One region of the Vibrio alfacsensis genome, then DNA from elsewhere that is predicted to be linked to it. Evidence: predicted binding sites of a transcription regulator. Region 1 holds the regulator's gene; each other region holds the start of a gene.

Region 1 (4,480 bases):
AGCTCGCCTTTTAATCCGAACATACCCTCACCTCTGACCTCACACGCTATCTGCTCGGTTTTAAGCAACTCACAAACGATATGGGCTTCCGCTGGATTTTTCGCGATGTATATTTTCATTAAGCGCTTCCATTGGGTACTTGAGCGGGACGAATTTTATTCATAATCCATTTTGCGATGATGGGGAATAGGCCGAGTAGGGCAAACGACGCTAATACGGTAGGCGATACAATACCAGAGAGGCTATCAATGGTCGCCAATTGCGTTCCCGCATTTAAGTATACTGCTGTTCCTGGCAACATACCGATTTGGCTGGTTAGATAGAATCGAGTAACGGCCATTGGCGTTAACCCCATAAGCAGGTTGATGAGGAAAAACGGGAATACCGGAATCAAGCGCAAAGAAAATAGATAAAACGCACCATCTTTCTCAACACCTTGATTGATCGCGCTGAGTTTATTGCCAAATTTATCTTGAACCCACTCACGCAGTAGGTATCGGCTGCTGAGAAAAGCGATAGTCGCACCAATGGTGCTGGCAAACGAAACGAGCAGTAAACTTGTCCAAAAGCCAAACAGTGCAGCGCCAAGCAAGGTGACTACGGCCGCTCCTGGGATTGAAAACGCCGTGATCGCAATATAGGTGAAGAAATAGGTTGTTGCCGCAAGCAAGAAGTTTTCCTCAATGAGAGTATTCAACGCTTCCTGCTGCGCTTTCGCATTTTCTAATGTTAAGTATTGGCCGAAGTTGATACCTAAAAGGAGGATTACCGCGAGTAGGATAAGCCCTAAAATCAGTTTCTTATTCATATCATTCATCTCGTTTAGCTTGTTAAAGAATAAGACAGAACTGGGCGAAAAAAAATTTCAAAAAAAACCGCAGTGTAAAACTGCGGCTATGTTTTAAATCTTATGAAGCGGATTAGGAAAGGCCATTCATGAGTTCTTGTCGGCGTTCTTGTGGTACTACACTCCAATGCGTACCATTGATCGCTCCCTCAAGGGCCCAAAGCAATTCCAAACTTACACTAGATGCATGAGTTTGTTGAATTGCCTTGTACGCATTTAATGCGCCTTTGTCCTCTAGTTGCTCTACCGAATCGATGCCTGCTTTTTTAAGCATGCGTTCAGTCGCTAAACGTAGGTTTGGCAAATCTTTTAGTCGGTTAGGCTTTGTTGTTGCCTGTTGTTCTTTTTCAAGCTTGGCGCTTTCTAGAGACTTCCTTGCAACATCAAGGATTTTGTCGGTTGAATCCCATAGCTCGTCAGAAATAGCATAGTATTTCGTTACCACTGGGAAGCCACGTTTTTTATAGACGTAAGGTCTAAGTCCTTGAGTCTCGAAAGTAGATGAAGTTTTCTGATCCGCTCGGATGTGCAATTGATGATTTACAACTAGTGCAAACATAGTGTCATCTGCAAACAGTCCGAAGCCACCAAACATTGAGCGCGACTTGATCGTACCAAGTGCCTCAAATAGCTTCATAGAGTCTTTGAGTATCGGTTTATCCATGATGAGTTATCTCGGTGTAATTAGTATTACGCCACCAAAAATCAGGTCCGAGAGAATAGCAAATGCATGCAGTTATAATGTCATTAAAGGGTAAACTCGTTAAATGCATATTTGCCATCGGTAACCCCGCTACCTTCTACTGATACGACGATGATTGAAAATAACCATCATCGAAAACAGTCTTTAAAAACGATAGTCTTCAAAAATAGCAGTCTTCAAAAAAACAGCCGTTTTTAAAAAATAACGGTCTTCAAAAACAAATAGTTAAGGCCGGAAGCTTTGCGTCCCACTCTTTCGAATGGTTTGCCCTGTGCGTGACGGTATCAGAATACTGCTTTCATTGAATTAACATCACATCCTGAATATGGAAGTGTGACATTAGTTCAATTAAAAAGGGGTATTTAATGAGTGTTATTTCATATCTCTTGGTTAGATATGCCTATCAACACCATAAATACGAATTCAAATACATTGAATTAAAACAGTATGTTATAGCGAAGTGCTCTGGGCTGTCTACCCCGAAATTAGTCAATTGCTCATCGCTTCACCTATGGCAATGTTACTTGCCTAAATCCAATCCAATATGATTAGAAAATAGGACGAAAGGGTGGATTCAGAACATAAAAAACGCCCCTTAAAAGGAGCGCTTCAAATCGGTCATTATTGCTTAGTTCTTATTACTTAGCTGCATTATTGATTAGTTGAGCTTGCTTACTGTGCTACGTATTACAATCTCTGGCTGCATTTCAAAAATACGTTTGTCGTGCTCTTTATCTTTAATACGTTCAAGTAAGATCTCGAATGCGTTTTTACCTACACGACGTTTTGGTTGGTGAATCGTCGTTAGCGGTGGAGAGAAGTATTCAGCAAGTTCGATGTTGTCGTAACCGATCACAGAAATGTCTTCAGGGATCTTGATGCCATTTTGTTGCAGACGGCTCATCAAGCCTAGTGCCATGGTGTCATTAAAACAGAATACTGCAGTCGGGCGTTTTTCCATTGCAGTAATGTTATCTGCAGCAAGAACGGCAGTATCACATTCAAAGTTACCCTCAAGAATCCAGTCTTCTTTAACGGTAAGGTTTGCTTCTGCCATTGCACGTCTAAAGCCAGCAATTCGCTCTTTACATGCTGCTTTATCGAAATGACCACTTAAACATGCAATTTCGCTATGACCATTATCAATTAGATATTTAGTCGCTAAATAGCCACCTTCTTCCGAGTTATCAATGATCTTATCTGCTTTTGAGCTTTCAGGGCCCCAGTCCATCACGACTTTAGGGATGTCTGCGTGGCGGTCTAGCATCTCTTGTAGTTCTTCCGTTAGGTCAGAACACATCACTAAAATGCCATCGACACGCTTTTCTGCAAGCATGCGAATATAGTCACGTTGTTTCTCGTAAATACCACCAGTATTACACAGGATCAATGTATAGCCTTGACGGTAACAGTAGCTTTCTACGCCATCGATCACTTCAGAGAAGAAAAGGTTCGTTGACTGAGTAACCAACATACCGATAGTGCGCGTTGAGTTACACTTTAAGCTGCGAGCAACAGCACTAGGCGCGTAATTGAGCTCATCAACCGCTTTCATTACTTTTTCTTGAGTGGTCTCAGCAACAAAACGAGTTTTGTTAATTACGTGCGACACTGTGGTGGTTGAAACGCCGGCTAAGCGAGCAACGTCTTTAATTGTGGCCATAAATGATGTCCTGTATCGAGTTACTGAATACCGTAGTGAAGACAACCATGCGCTTAGTGTCTTGCGCAAACTGAGCAGTTACGAAAAAGCAACGCTGATAGGTTCGGCAGTGGTTGTTCCGAAATCGGTATAAAAAGATTTGTAGCGACATTGGTTGCTGAGAAATATATTCCTTGATTAGTGATACAAGGAATGGCTCAGCAAGCAGAGTAATAAAACACAAAAACCGCTATATTTCAGCGGTTTACATATAAATCATATTTAATCGTTTGCGCTCACATTTTAGACCTATGTGAGCAGGCTGGCAACATATTCAGCGATGGTTTTGTGCTTTTTATGTCACATTTTAACGGCTAAATTCACTGTACTTCTCTGAACCAGTGAGAAACAAACGAATAAAATAAGGGGGCTGTATGACGAGTCCCCCTAAAATAGCCCGCAATTATTCACCAAGAAGGTAGTCGCTGTCCAGTTTACAGAAAGCGATCAGCATTTGAGCAACACTAACGTAGAAGCCAAACTCATCGAATTGCTTACATTTTGCTGCAAACATAGGTAACCAAGTAAGCAGTTGCTTTTGGATGAAGTCGTTTTGTGCCACGAATGCTTCTTCCATATGTTTTTCTTGCTCGAGTTCGTTAGAGCGAATGATCATGTTGCCTAAGAAGTCGAGCTCTACAGCAAGGTGATCGGCTGGTTCTTTCAGGTTTTCATCGACCTGAACACCAAAGTCCGCCATGAGTTTTTCCATTTCTTCTGCTGGCTTATCGTTTAGAAGACCCGACTCACCGATGTACATGGAAGCGTATGGAAGTGCTCCGTGTTTTTCTGTTTTCAGAAATAGCTCACAAAAGTCTGCGGCAAGTTCGAGTTGAGCGTCTTCACGATCTTGAAGTCGGTTGAGTGCATCGACCAATGCATCGACTGATGTCTTTAGGGATTCGTTTTCACCTAGGCCAGCTAAAAAACTTCGGATTTCAACACTGTGGTAGCTCTCTAGGTCTTTTTCGGTAAGTTCTTTAGCGAATAGGCTAGAAAACCACCAGTAAATTTCGGCGCGTTTTTCGTTAAAAGCTTTCACTTCTTGCATTTTTTGCTCCTGAAATGATGCACTTAAGGCGGCATCTTGAAGTCACTTGAGTATAATCTCTTAAGTGTAAACAATTAAAATGAATAGCAGTAACTATAATTGTTATTGTTTATGGGTAATTATGCCTAGTTATTAATGGCAACAAATAAGCTTGCTTTGAATCAATAAAATCGCAAA
Region 2 (4,480 bases), 1.4 Mb from region 1:
ACTAGGTGAACAAAAACACGGTTACGTGCACTGACTTTCTTTTTAATGCCGGTAAGCGTGCGCTTACGGCGGTTAGCAGCCACTGTCTTATTCAAACGTTTTGACTGCACTCTGCGTTTTCTCATAACCAGAACCTCTTGCAGACAACGAACACGCTCTCCGACACTTATACGAGTAAGCGCCTGATACATTATCAATAGTTGGCATTCTTGAGATGCATACTTATGGATGATGGTGACATCAGATCGAGGAGAGGTGACACAAAGGACCCATTGTTTCTGTTTCTTTGACTTTGGCTAGAAAGCGAAGTGTTGGGAGTTAGAAACAAGTCCGAAAGACGCGATTCTAGTTAACTTTTTCTGTTGACTCAATAAAAAAATAGCGAGCCATTCGCTCGCTATTTTCGAAAGGTTTATTCCACCGTTGTTGGCGTTTGTTGCTCGGTTCCCGGTATGCTTTCTACTGCTCCAGAAATTTGGTCTGTCAACGTTTCAACGGCGCCAGAAACCAAGATATTCGGGTCTAATGGCGGGATGACTTGAAGCTCACTGGTGTCTTCTTCAACCGCAGGTTTCTGACTCACGTGTCCAATGATAGATTGGTAATAACGACGAATATTTTCTACGTAGTTACGGGCCTCATCACCACGCGCATAACCATAACGTGTTTGGCTATAAAAGCGCTTCTGGCGTAGTAGGGGTAGTCGTTCTTTTACATCGGACCAAGCATCAGGATCACCGCCTTGTGCTTTGGTGAGGCGACGCGCATCCATCATGTGGCCGTAGCCAACGTTGTAAGATGCAAGAGCAAACCAAATTTTTTCATGATCGTTGATAGAATCCGGAACACGGGCAACGATACGACGTAGATACTCCACACCACCACGAACCGATTGTTCTGGATCTAGACGGTCAGTCACACCCACGCTCTTCGCCGTTGGTAGGGTTAACATCATCATGCCGCGTACCCCTGTTGGTGATTTCGCTTTTGGTTTCCAGTGAGATTCTTGATAAGCCAGTGCTGCAATCAATCGCCAATCGAATTCTTCACTGTATTTTTGGAACAATGGTGCCCATTTCGGCAGTGTGTTGTCTAAGGCTCGGATAAAGGCGCGAGTATCCACATAGTCGAATGCTTCGATATGGCCGATGTATTTTTCTTCTAATGTCGCTAATTCACCGGACTGTTTGATGTTGCCAAAAAACTCTATCAGCATTGCGTATAAGCTTTCATCTTCCGATCGGCGGGTAAACCATGATACTGGTTGATCTTCGGTTAGCTCGAATGCCAAGGTTAAGTCTGGATATAAGCGTTGTGCCAATGAGAGCTCAACAGAGTCGGTGACGGTAAAGCGTAACTCTCCAGTAGATACCTGTCTTAGGAGATCGCGAGTGTCGGCGTTTCCAACAATCTCAAATTGAAGCTCTGGGTGCTCTTTTTGTAAATCCGTTAACGTAGGAACAAATTGTGACTGTTCGACGATCTGTAGCGTTTCGGCTCCCGCACTCAACTCTCCTTCTTCGGCATTTTTGTCTTTTGCTTTTTGGTAGCCAATGAGCTGCTTGAGATCGCGTGGACGAAGTTGGCCTTTCTTATAAACCACTTGTTGGCTTACATAGTAATAGGCAGGAGCTGGACGAAAACGTTGTACGGCTTGAGAAGTTTGAGTCAAGCCCGTAGCAATGATGTCGATGTCACCTTTTTTAAGGGCTGGGAACAGTTCTGCTTGGCGAAAAGCCGGTTTAATCTCCAGCTTTACGCCCAGTTGTTCGGCAAATTTACGCGCCAGTTCATAATCTAGACCTGCCGGGCCATCTGGACCAATGTAATAAGAGAGTTGGTTATTTAGCGTGCCAACACGTAGAACCCCACGTTCTTGGATTTGCTCGAATTCACTTTTAGGTTCTGACTCAATCTGACAGGCAGAAAGTAAAAGCACAGTCGCGAAAAGTAAGGCGCTGCGCTTGAGTCTATTGAACTGACTTATTTGCATTAATTGGGTACGTCTCAATAAATTTCTAGTTGCCTTTATATCAAAGCGTGCCGATGGGGCAAAGTGAATCAAGCAGATAGAGTGCGACATTGTGTGATTTATCGACATTTAAGTCGTAAATCAAATTTGACGAAAAAAATGACGCAAACGGTTGCTTTTGATGTTACATCACAAAAACAATTGCTATATAATGCGCTCGCAACGAAGAGGTGGAATCGGCATAGGTTTGAAAAACCTTCGGGAATAGCTTCGAAGAAAACAGTATAACCCACTGAATTTATTCCAATATCACCTTAATCACTTGCAACAAGAGACCTAAGCACATGAGAATTTTGCGTGGCTCCCCAGCTCTTTCTGAGTTTCGTGTTAATAAACTACTGGAACTTTGTCGTGAACAAGATCTGCCTGTCACTGGCATTTACGCAGAGTTCATGCACTTTGCAGATCTAAAGTCTGACCTTGATGATCAAGAGTTGGAAAAACTGGAAAAATTGCTGACTTACGGTCCAACGATCGAAGAGCATGAGCCAGAAGGTCTTTTACTTCTTGTTACTCCTCGTCCGGGCACCATTTCGCCTTGGTCTTCTAAATCTACTGATATCGCCATCAATTGCGGTCTAGACAAAGTAAAACGTCTTGAGCGCGGCACGGCATACTACGTAGAAACATCGACACCTCTTAACGACGCACAAATTGCAGACGTAAAAGCGCTTATCCATGATCGTATGATGGAAGTGACGTTTACTGATTTCGATGCGGCAAATGCGTTATTCCAAGCGGCAGAGCCAGCACCTGTGGCAGACGTAGATCTATTAAACGGCGGTCGTACTGCGCTTGAAAACGCAAACGTTACCCTAGGTCTTGCACTTGCAGATGATGAGATCGAATACCTTTACGATGCATTCGTAAATAAACTAGAACGTAACCCGACTGACATTGAACTGATGATGTTTGCACAAGCGAACTCAGAGCACTGTCGTCACAAGATCTTTAATGCAGATTGGACTATCGACGGCGTGAAGCAAGAGAAGTCTCTGTTCAAGATGATCAAAAACACATTCGAAACCACGCCTGAAAACGTACTGTCTGCCTACAAAGATAACGCAGCGGTAATGGTAGGTTCGGATGTTGGTCGCTTCTTCCCGAACCCAGAAACTCGCCAGTACGGTTACAACCAAGAGAAAGCGCACATCCTAATGAAGGTGGAAACGCACAACCACCCAACGGCTATCTCTCCTTGGCCGGGCGCTTCTACAGGTTCTGGTGGTGAAATCCGTGACGAAGGCGCGACTGGTATCGGTGGTAAGCCAAAAGCGGGTCTAGTTGGTTTCACAACGTCTAACCTACGTATTCCTGGTTTTGAACAGCCATGGGAAACAGATTTCGGTAAGCCGGGTCGTATCGTTAACGCCCTAGACATCATGCTAGAAGGCCCACTAGGTGGCGCGGCGTTCAACAACGAATTTGGTCGTCCAAACCTACTTGGTTACTTCCGTACTTACGAAGAGAAAGTTAATTCTCACGCAGGTGAAGAGGTTCGTGGTTACCACAAGCCAATCATGATTGCTGGTGGTATGGGTAACATCCGTGATGAGCACGTTCAGAAGAAAGAGATCCCAGTCGGCGCAAGTCTAATCGTTCTTGGTGGTCCTGCAATGAACATCGGCCTTGGCGGTGGTGCGGCTTCTTCAATGGCATCTGGCCAATCAGCAGAAGACCTAGATTTTGCTTCTGTACAGCGTGAAAACCCAGAGATGGAGCGTCGCTGTCAGGAAGTGATCGACCGTTGTTGGCAGCTTGGCGAGCAGAACCCAATCGCATTTATCCACGATGTGGGCGCAGGTGGTATCTCTAACGCACTTCCAGAGCTTGTAGACGATGGCGAACGTGGTGGTATTTTCCAACTGCGTGATGTACCAAACGACGAACCAGGCATGAGCCCGCTTGAGATCTGGTGTAACGAATCTCAAGAGCGTTACGTAATGGCAGTTGCGCCAGAGAATATGGAAGTATTCGACGCGATCTGTAAGCGTGAACGTGCACCATACGCGGTAGTAGGTATCGCAACTGAAGAGCGTGAGCTGAAACTTGAAGATTCACACTTCGACAACACGCCAATCGACATGCCAATGGATGTGCTTCTTGGTAAGACGCCTAAGATGCACCGTGATGCGAAAACGCTTAAAGCCAACAACCCAGCGGTTAACCGTGACGGTATCGAGCTAAACGAAGCCGTGGATCGCGTTCTACGTCTTCCAACGGTTGCAGAAAAAACATTCCTAATTACTATCGGTGACCGCACGGTGACTGGTCTTGTTGCGCGTGACCAAATGGTCGGCCCGTGGCAGGTTCCTGTAGCTAACTGCGCAGTAACAGCTGCAAGCTACGACACTTACCACGGTGAAGCAATGTCGATGGGTGAGCGTACTCCTGTTGCTCTACTAGACTTCGGTGCTTCAGCTCGCCTAGCGGTTGGTGAAGCAATCA
Region 3 (4,480 bases), 170 kb from region 1:
TTGTTGATGTCTTCAGAAGTACATGCAAAGTGGAAGAACTCGTTTACAGCGTGTAGTTCAGGAACGTCAGCTACTTTTTCTTTTAAGAAGTATTCAACCGCTTTAACGTCGTGGTTTGTTGTACGCTCGATCTCTTTGATGCGTAGCGCGTCTTCTTCAGAGAAGTTTGCAGCAAGGTCGTCTAGGAATTGATTTGCTTCTGCGCTAAATGCAGGCACTTCTGCAATTTCAGCAGTAGCAGCAAGCTTCTGAAGCCAGCGGATCTCAACGATAGTACGGTATTTCAATAAACCGTATTCACTGAAAATTTCGCGTAACGCAATTGTCTTGCTTCCGTAACGGCCGTCTACTGGTGAAACAGCAGTCAATGCTGACAGTTCCATGATGTTCTCCTGAATTGGGTTTCTAAATTTCGTGAGCTTTATACCAATAACTGTGGCAATTGTCACGAATATTGCGCAATCGTTTGCGCGAGATTTGTTTTAGTCAAAAAAATGAGCTCGCGTTTACCGCGAGCTGCTTGTTCTGAACCGTCTTACATGCGAGCAAGGAGTATCTGAGCTTGCTCGACCATCTTTTTGCGGCCGAAGATCAAATGGCGACGTTTGCCACCAACTTGGCGCCAAAGTACTGCGCAGCGAATACCTGATAACAACAACGCACGAACTTTGTGTTGGTTAGAGGTTTGTTGCAGTACAGATGGAGTACCGGTTACTTGAATACGCGGGCCGATAGGGCTTACAACATCCAAGTAAATGCTTGCTAAGTTGCTGATCATTTGATCATCTAGCAATTCAAAATGTTCCGTTTGACGCTGGGCCATTTTGATGCGGTCGCCAAGTTGTGACATCGCATCATTGCGGCTTGTTAGCTTGCGTTCTAATGCCATTAAGCTAATGATGTAGCGAGTAACTTCACTTCCAGCTGGAGTGCTATCAATCCCTTTCACTAAGCATTCAAGCCCCAGCTTTAAATCGGCCTCGCGACCGAAAACACCGATAGTGTTCGCTGGGTTTGTATTGATAATGGCTTTAATTGACGTTTCAAAGGCATCTTGATCACAATGTCCGTTTTTCGCTGCTTGTTGAACCAATGCAACAGCTTGGCAGATACCTGCAAATGCGATAGTACGGTCATAAAGTGTATTCGCCACGTAACGACTCCTAAGCTTGAGAATATTTAATACGTTGCTCGATAATGCCGCCACCTAGGCATACGTCACCGTTGTAGAACACTGCTGATTGACCAGGCGTAACAGCAATTTGCGGTTCATCAAAGATCACTTTAATGTTTTCATCATCGACAGGGATGATTGTACAAGGAATATCTTCCTGACGGTAACGTGTTTTCACTGTGCACTTCATAACATCGCGAATTGGCTCACGGTCGACCCAGTGAAGTTGTGATGCAAGTAGACCTTCTGATTTCAACATCGGATGATCTTTACCTTGTACGGCGATCAAAACGTTACGTTTTAGGTCTTTTTCACCAACGAACCACGGATCTTCGTTACCGCCACCGCCTTTACGGCCACCAATATGCAGACCTTTACGCTGACCTAGCGTGTGGTACATCAAACCTTGGTGTTGACCAATAATTTCCCCCTCTGGTGTTTCAATGTTACCAGGTTGAGCAGGCAGATATTTACCAAGGAACTCAGTGAATTTACGCTCACCGATAAAACAGATACCCGTTGAGTCTTTTTTCTTCGCTGTAATCAGGCCTTGCTCTTCTGCGATTCGACGTACTTCAGGTTTCTCTAAATCGCCAACAGGGAATAGACTGCGAGCAATTTGCTCATGGCTTAGTGTATAGAGGAAGTAGCTTTGGTCTTTGTTGCTGTCTAGGCCACGTAACATCGCTGGTTTTTCTTGTTCTTCACCAACTGAAGCGTTTTCCGGGAATGAGCGACGCACATAGTGACCCATTGCAATGTAGTCAGCATCAAGTACTTCATCAGCAAATTCTAGGAATGCCTTGAACTTGATTTCTTTGTTACAAAGAATGTCTGGGTTTGGCGTACGGCCAGCTTTGTACTCAGCAAGGAAGTACTCAAATACATTGTCCCAGTATTCTGCAGCAAAGTTAATGGTGTGTAGGTGAATGCCTAGCTTGTCACATACTGCTTGAGCATCAGCAAGATCTTCTGCTGCTGTACAATATTCTTCGTTGTCATCCTCTTCCCAGTTCTTCATGAACAGGCCTTCCACTTGGTAGCCTTGCTGCTTTAGAAGATACGCAGAAACAGATGAATCAACGCCGCCGGACATACCGACGATGACTTTCTTTTGACTGTTATCAGACATTACTAAACACCACTTAAATAAACGGGACGAAGATTCTAACAGAATCCACAGACCGGTGACAGATCCGAGATCGAAATCACACTTCGATTTGCTACATTTTAAGCTAATAGCATCACGAGTTAGTAATTTCATAAGTATAGGGAGGGTATATATGGCATAGTTGGCAAAAATCCAAGAGGAAAATTCAAATGACGGAAGAAAACCAATTTATGCAAGAAGCCGAGTTGATCGAAATTATTGAGAATCAACTGGAAGACGGCAATCCACTAAAAGTAAAAGAAACCCTAATGCGCTTAATGATGACAGGTACTCCACGTGAAGATGCAGTGGCGATGATGGCTTGTGCGATGTCAATTGAGGTATTTGATGTCATGAAAAATGACGGTGAATTTAATTTAAAACGTTATACAGAACATCTAAATCAATTGCCTGATTTGGGCTTTATGGAAGGCGAATAACGGGCTCGAGAACAAAAATATAAGCGGCAAACGTTTGCTATAATTGCTTTTATTGCTGCTTTATTGTCAGCGGTATAGAATCCGTTCTCCTTTTCATCCCTGACTCAGACTAACAATATGAAATTTCCTGGACAACGCAAATCGAAGCACTACTTTCCTGTTCATGCTCGTGACCCTTTGGTGAGCCAAGCACAAGAAAGCAAGAAGATGACGCGCACTCACATCATCGGTATTGATCAGACCTTGGTAGATATTGAAGCTAAAGTTACAACGGATGTGATTGAAAAGTACGGTTTGAGTAAAGGACACTCGTTGGTTATTGATGATGCGACTGCTGAAGCGCTTTATCAACAATTAAAAGAAGAAAACCTAATTACCAATGAGTATGCAGGCGGAACGATCGGTAATACGTTACACAACTACTCTGTGCTAGCGGATGACCGCTCGACACTTTTAGGTGTAATGAGTCAGGATATCAAAATTGGCAGCTACGGTTATCGTTACCTATGTAACACCTCTAGCCGTATGGATTTGAACTACCTACAGGGAGTAGAGGGTGCAATTGGTCGCTGCTTTGCGCTAATTACTGAAGATGGTGAGCGTACTTTTGCGATCAGCGAAGGTCAAATGAACCAACTTCACCCAGACAATATTCCTGAGAAAATCTTCAAAAGTGCCTCTGCACTTGTTTTGACGGCATACCTTGTTCGTTGTAAAGAAGGCGATCCAATGCCTGAAGCAACCATGCGTGCCATTGACTTCGCGAAAAAATATGATGTTCCAGTAGTATTAACGCTGGGCACCAAATTTGTCATTCAAGATGATCCTACATTCTGGCAAGAATTTATTCGTGACCATGTGTCTGTGGTTGCTATGAACGAAGATGAAGCAGAAGCACTAACAGGTGAGTCAGATCCACTAGCTGCATCTGATAAGACACTCGAGTGGGCAGATTTAGTTCTATGTACCGCGGGTCCTGTTGGTTTATTTATGGCGGGTTATACCGAAGATAGCGCGAAACGTGAAACATCATTACCGCTGCTTCCTGGTTCTGTTGCAGAGTTTAACCGTTACGAATTCAGCCGTCCTGCTAAGAAAGAAGCGTGTGAAAATGCAATTAAAGTTTATTCACATATCTCTCCATACATGGGTGGTCCTGAGAAAATCAAGAACACCAATGGTGCAGGCGATGCAGCACTGTCAGCAGTACTTCACGATATGGCTGCAAATAAATACCACAAAGAAAATGTGCCTAACTCAAGCAAGCACAGCAATGAGTATTTAACTTACTCTTCGTTCTCTCAAGTTTGTAAATACGCAAACCGCGCGAGTTACGAAGTGTTAGTGCAGCATTCTCCACGTTTATCTCGTGGCCTTCCTGAGCGTGAAGATAGCTTGGAAGAAGCGTACTGGGAGCGTTAATACTCTTAGAGTGTTTGACGACGTTTAACAGTAAAAAGTACTAAAGCTGAAAATGGCGCATTTTTTAATGCGCCATTTTTATTGTTTTATAAAACCCATCATGGATTCAGATAAATTGTTATTCAATCTCTTGGTAAGACAACTTCTTATAGAGGCTGAATGAAAATTTACACCAATGCATCTAGTTTCAATCTATATAATGAAACTATCAGTAGCATTAGCTCGTCACAGCGAGAATACTATTATTTGAATGGGTATAAAAAAGGCTTCCATCGAAAGCCTTTTAAATCTTTA
Region 4 (4,480 bases), on a different replicon from region 1:
AGTTCATCAGGAAGCACATCGTATTCCGCTTCTTCCAATGAAAGGAAGTATGCTTGACGCCCCTCAAGACTCTCTTTGGTAGGGAACTCCACTTCGACAAGTTCATGAAGCCATGCGTTTTTGCGTTTGATGATTTCTAATTGCTGTTCGTTCATTTTATTACCTTAACTGCCACATGATTGGAGGTCTGCAGCGAGTATAGACGGGATGTTGGCTACGATAATGAGCGCTCCCCGATATGCGACGGTACATTATCATGAAGACTCTTACAAACCTAGCTAAACTCTTGAGTGAACGCCAAATTTTGTTTTAACTGCATCTGTCTGATAAATTGTTCCAATATATTTGCCTATTTAAGGGATGAAAACATGAAAAAACGCTTGCTTGCTTTAAGTCTGCTTACTGTTCTTGCCGGGTGTGGCAACAATGAAGTCGGTGACGTATCGCTTGGTATGTTTACGATGAAAGACATCAAAATCGGACACCTACAAGATGAAGTTGTCACTGGCGTCACTTGTCACATTGCATCTATTGAGGCGAACTTAAGCCTTTCCGATCCGAGCGACAGTTCTATCTCCTGCCGCCAAACTGGTGATATTACGCCTGAAATGATTGCTAAGATCGACAAAAGTAAGTCTGGTGAAGTGGTCTTCAAAAAATCTAAAAGTATCTTCTTCAAAACAATGAAAGTAAGACGCATCTATGATCCAGAGAGCCAAACTCTACTGTATTTGTCCTACACAACCAAAGAAACCGAAGGTAGCTTTAAACACAGTTTGTCTACTGTGCCACTTTGGGGAACGAAAGCTTACACCCAACCGGCTGAATTAACATCAAACTAGGTCTTATTTGTTCATAAAAGCATCAGCTCGCTGAAAATTTCAGCGAGCAAATTTCTTTGCAAATAGGACAACGAATTTCATTTTTTTGTGATACAATCCCGCCTCTTTTTTTTCTCAATCAAGAACAAGCATGAAGTTTCCTGGACAGCGTAAATCAAAACACTACTTCCCAACTCACGCTCGAGATCCATTAGTTAACCAAATTCGACAAACGCCTAAACTGTATCGTCCAACGATTGTCGGTGTTGGCCAAACCATCGTAGATATTGAAGCGCGCGTAGACGACGACTTTCTAGCGAAATACAACCTAAGCAAAGGTCATTCTCTTGTTCTTGAAGAGAGCAAAGCAGATGCACTGTACGAAGAGTTAGTTGAAAAAGGGCTGATTACACATCAATACCCTGGTGACACTATCGGAAACACATTACACAACTATTCAGTACTAGCAGACAGCAAATCTGTGCTGCTGGGTGTCATGTCGAAAAACATTCAAGTCGGCTCGTTTGCATACCGCTACCTATGCCGCACCTCTTCTCGCATGAACCTAAACCACCTACAAACAGTAGACGGCCCTATTGGTCGCTGTTACACGCTCATCACTCAAGACGGTGAACGTACTTTCGCGATTAACGAAGGTCACATGAACAAACTGTCTCCTGAAAGTATTCCTGAAGAAGTCTTCCAGAAAGCGTCTGCGCTTGTTGTATCGTCTTACTTAATGCGTGGCAAAGAAGAAGATCAGATGCCTCAAGCAGTGCAGCGTGCGATTGAGTTTGCTAAAAAGCATGACGTGCCAGTTGTCCTTACTCTAGGCACCAAATACGTTATCGAAGGTAACGCTAAGTGGTGGCAAGAGTACATTCGAGACAATGTATCCGTTGTTGCAATGAATGAAGAAGAAGGCGCTGCGCTTACTGGTGAAACGGATCCACTCGCGGCGGCAGACAAAGCACTTGAATGGGTTGATCTTGTATTGTGTACCGCTGGACCAAATGGTCTTTACATGGCAGGTTACACTGATGAAAAAGTGAAACGTGAAACCATGCACGACATTCTTGAGGGCTCAATCGACGAATTTAACAAATTCGAATTTAGCCGTGCGATGCGTAAAGACGATTGCCAAGATCCAATGAAAGTATATTCACACATTGGTCCTTACCTTGGCGGTCCACTAGAAATCAAAAACACGAACGGTGCTGGTGATGCCGCACTCTCTGCGCTTTTGCATGATATGGCTGCCAATTCTTTCCACCAGAAAGAAGTACCAAACTCAGAAAAACACGAAGTTCGTTGTTTGACGTATTCATCTCTTTCTCAAATTTGTAAATACGCAAACCGTGTAAGCTATGAAGTACTCACTCAGCACTCTCCTCGCCTATCACGTGCCTTACCAGAAAGAGAAGACAGTCTTGAAGAGACTTATTGGGATCGCTGATATTTAAGCATTTCTAGGTATATCTGTTTGAAGGTCACCATTTGGTGGCCTTTTTGTTTTGATCTAGCGCAGTGTTTGGTGTTTTTTGTTATCATGTAGCACGCTAAGGCGCATGAACTGCTTTACAGCTCACATTTTACCAGTATTATTCTCGCGCAAACGTTTGCGCAACAGCTTGCCATCAAATTTTTTCTCTTCCGGTGGCGATTGTTGATTGCTACGTGTTAGCCATTTTTTTGGAGTATCCATGCTGTCTGATATTGAAATTTGCCGAAACACACCGTTGTCTTCGATTGAAACTGTTGCCGCAAATGCCGGCCTTTTACCACACGAATTCGATACACACGGAAAACACAAAGCTAAAGTTCATCCCCAATGCCTTGAGCGCCTTAATGACAATCAAGATGGGAAATTAGTACTGGTCACTGCCATTACCCCTACCCCACTAGGTGAGGGAAAAACGGTAACAACCATTGGTCTTTCGCAAGGCCTCGCTAAAATCAATCAATCGGTCATGGCCTGCATACGCCAACCTTCAATGGGACCTGTATTCGGTGTCAAAGGAGGCGCCGCTGGCGGTGGTTATTCTCAAGTCGCGCCAATGGATGAATTGAATCTGCATCTAACTGGCGACATTCATGCTGTCACTGCGGCCCATAACCTTGCTTCTGCAGCAATAGATGCACGCGTCTATCATGAGCTGCGTGAGGGGTTTGAAGCATTTGAAGCAAGAACAGGGCTGAAAGCGCTAAAAATCGATGTAGAGCGTATTACATGGAAACGTGTAATGGACCACAATGATCGTGCACTCCGTATGGTTAAAATCGGTTTGAACGAAGATGGTAAAACCATTAACGGCTTTGAACGCGAAGAAGGGTTTGATATCTCGGCGGCATCCGAGTTAATGGCAATCCTTGCCTTAGCAAAAGATTTAAAAGATCTTCGTCAACGAATTGGACGCATTGTTGTCGCTTACAACCTTGATGGCATTCCAGTAACCACAGAAGATCTCCAAGTTGCAGGTGCAATGGCGGTAACGTTGAAAGAAACCATCGCCCCAACACTCATGCAAACACTCGAGGGCGTTCCGACCCTGATCCATGCTGGACCATTTGCGAACATTGCTCATGGAAACTCATCCATCATTGCTGACGAAATTGCACTAAAACTTTCCAGTTACGTTGTCACTGAGGGTGGTTTTGGTTCAGATATGGGGTTTGAAAAGGCATGTAACATTAAAGCTGCAGCTGCAAAAAGAGCACCAGATTGCGTAGTTATTGTTGCGACGCTACGAGGACTAAAAGCAAACTCAGGCCTCTATGACCTCCGCCCAGGAATGGCAATTCCAGATTCAATCTTTGCGTCGAATCATGAGGCCTTAAAAGCGGGATTTGAAAACCTAAAATGGCATATCAATAATGTTCATAAGTATGGTCTTCCTGCTGTCGTCGCGATTAACCAGTTCCCACAAGACTCTGTCGATGAATTACTCGAATTGAAATCGCTTATTCACACTTTCAATCCCGATGTTAAAGTGGCTGTAAGTACCGCTTTTGCTAATGGCGGAGAAGGTGCTGTTGAGCTTGCGCAGTACGTGGTAGAGACATGTGAGACATCATCAAATTTCCTTCCGCTTTATCAAAAAGAGCAATCTTTAATAGAGAAACTCATGGCGGTGTGTGAAGTCGGCTATGGTGCATCAAATATTGAAATGAGTGAATTAGCCAAAGCTCAACTGGCTCATTTTGAACAACTTGGATTTGATGATCTCGCGGTTTGTATCGCTAAAACACCACTCTCGATTACCACCGATTCCGCTGTAAAAGGCGCTCCGACAGGTTTTAGTGTTCCAATTCGTGAATTACGTTTGTGTGCAGGAGCCGGTTTCGTTTATGCACTATCTGGCAGTGTCATGACCATGCCAGGCTTACCGGACAAACCGGCATTCATGAATTTAGACCTTGATGATTTCGGAAATATCATTGGCTTATCGTAGATTGCGCCGATAGTGGTCATTTGAGACGAGTTCACCATTCAATACCACCCTTTTTCCGACACCTCCATTCAAAAAAATAGGAGCCATCAGCTCCTATTTCTCCCAAAAAAGTCAAAACCTATATTTAATAATTCATTGTTTATAAAACACTTTACATTGTAAATTTAAGAGCGCTTATGTTGCGCTCCTCTGATCTCCCCAACATGG

The links. The regulator PurR, encoded in region 1, represses purine synthesis genes. The targets are predictions, from matches to a motif close to TNANGNAAACGTTTNCNTNA.
Region 2: purL (phosphoribosylformylglycinamidine synthase) is a predicted target of PurR. The motif match lies at 2,133-2,152, and genes of this name have one in related genera.
Region 3: VA249_RS08820 (inosine/guanosine kinase) is a predicted target of PurR. The motif match lies at 2,787-2,806, and genes of this name have one in related genera.
Region 4: VA249_RS17295 (formate--tetrahydrofolate ligase) is a predicted target of PurR. The motif match lies at 2,429-2,448, and genes of this name have one in related genera.

Annotation. Positions count from the first base shown of each region.
Region 1 is NZ_AP024165.1:2,074,859-2,079,338, reverse strand. It holds gene VA249_RS09565 (putative signal transducing protein) at 1-119, opposite strand, end outside; gene VA249_RS09560 (TVP38/TMEM64 family protein) at 119-808, opposite strand; gene VA249_RS09555 (TfoX/Sxy family DNA transformation protein) at 921-1,511, opposite strand; cyclic di-GMP riboswitch class I at 1,748-1,829, opposite strand; gene purR (HTH-type transcriptional repressor PurR) at 2,209-3,213, opposite strand; gene torD (molecular chaperone TorD) at 3,656-4,303, opposite strand.
Region 2 is NZ_AP024165.1:666,516-670,995, forward strand. It holds gene VA249_RS24215 (hypothetical protein) at 1-125, opposite strand, end outside; gene mltF (membrane-bound lytic murein transglycosylase MltF) at 413-1,993, opposite strand; gene purL (phosphoribosylformylglycinamidine synthase) at 2,317-4,480, shown strand, end outside.
Region 3 is NZ_AP024165.1:1,901,540-1,906,019, reverse strand. It holds gene purB (adenylosuccinate lyase) at 1-383, opposite strand, end outside; gene hflD (high frequency lysogenization protein HflD) at 536-1,153, opposite strand; gene mnmA (tRNA 2-thiouridine(34) synthase MnmA) at 1,164-2,306, opposite strand; gene VA249_RS08825 (hypothetical protein) at 2,495-2,764, shown strand; gene VA249_RS08820 (inosine/guanosine kinase) at 2,882-4,186, shown strand.
Region 4 is NZ_AP024166.1:635,049-639,528, reverse strand. It holds gene VA249_RS17310 (flavodoxin) at 1-155, opposite strand, end outside; gene VA249_RS17305 (CreA family protein) at 369-842, shown strand; gene VA249_RS17300 (inosine/guanosine kinase) at 973-2,277, shown strand; gene VA249_RS17295 (formate--tetrahydrofolate ligase) at 2,525-4,273, shown strand.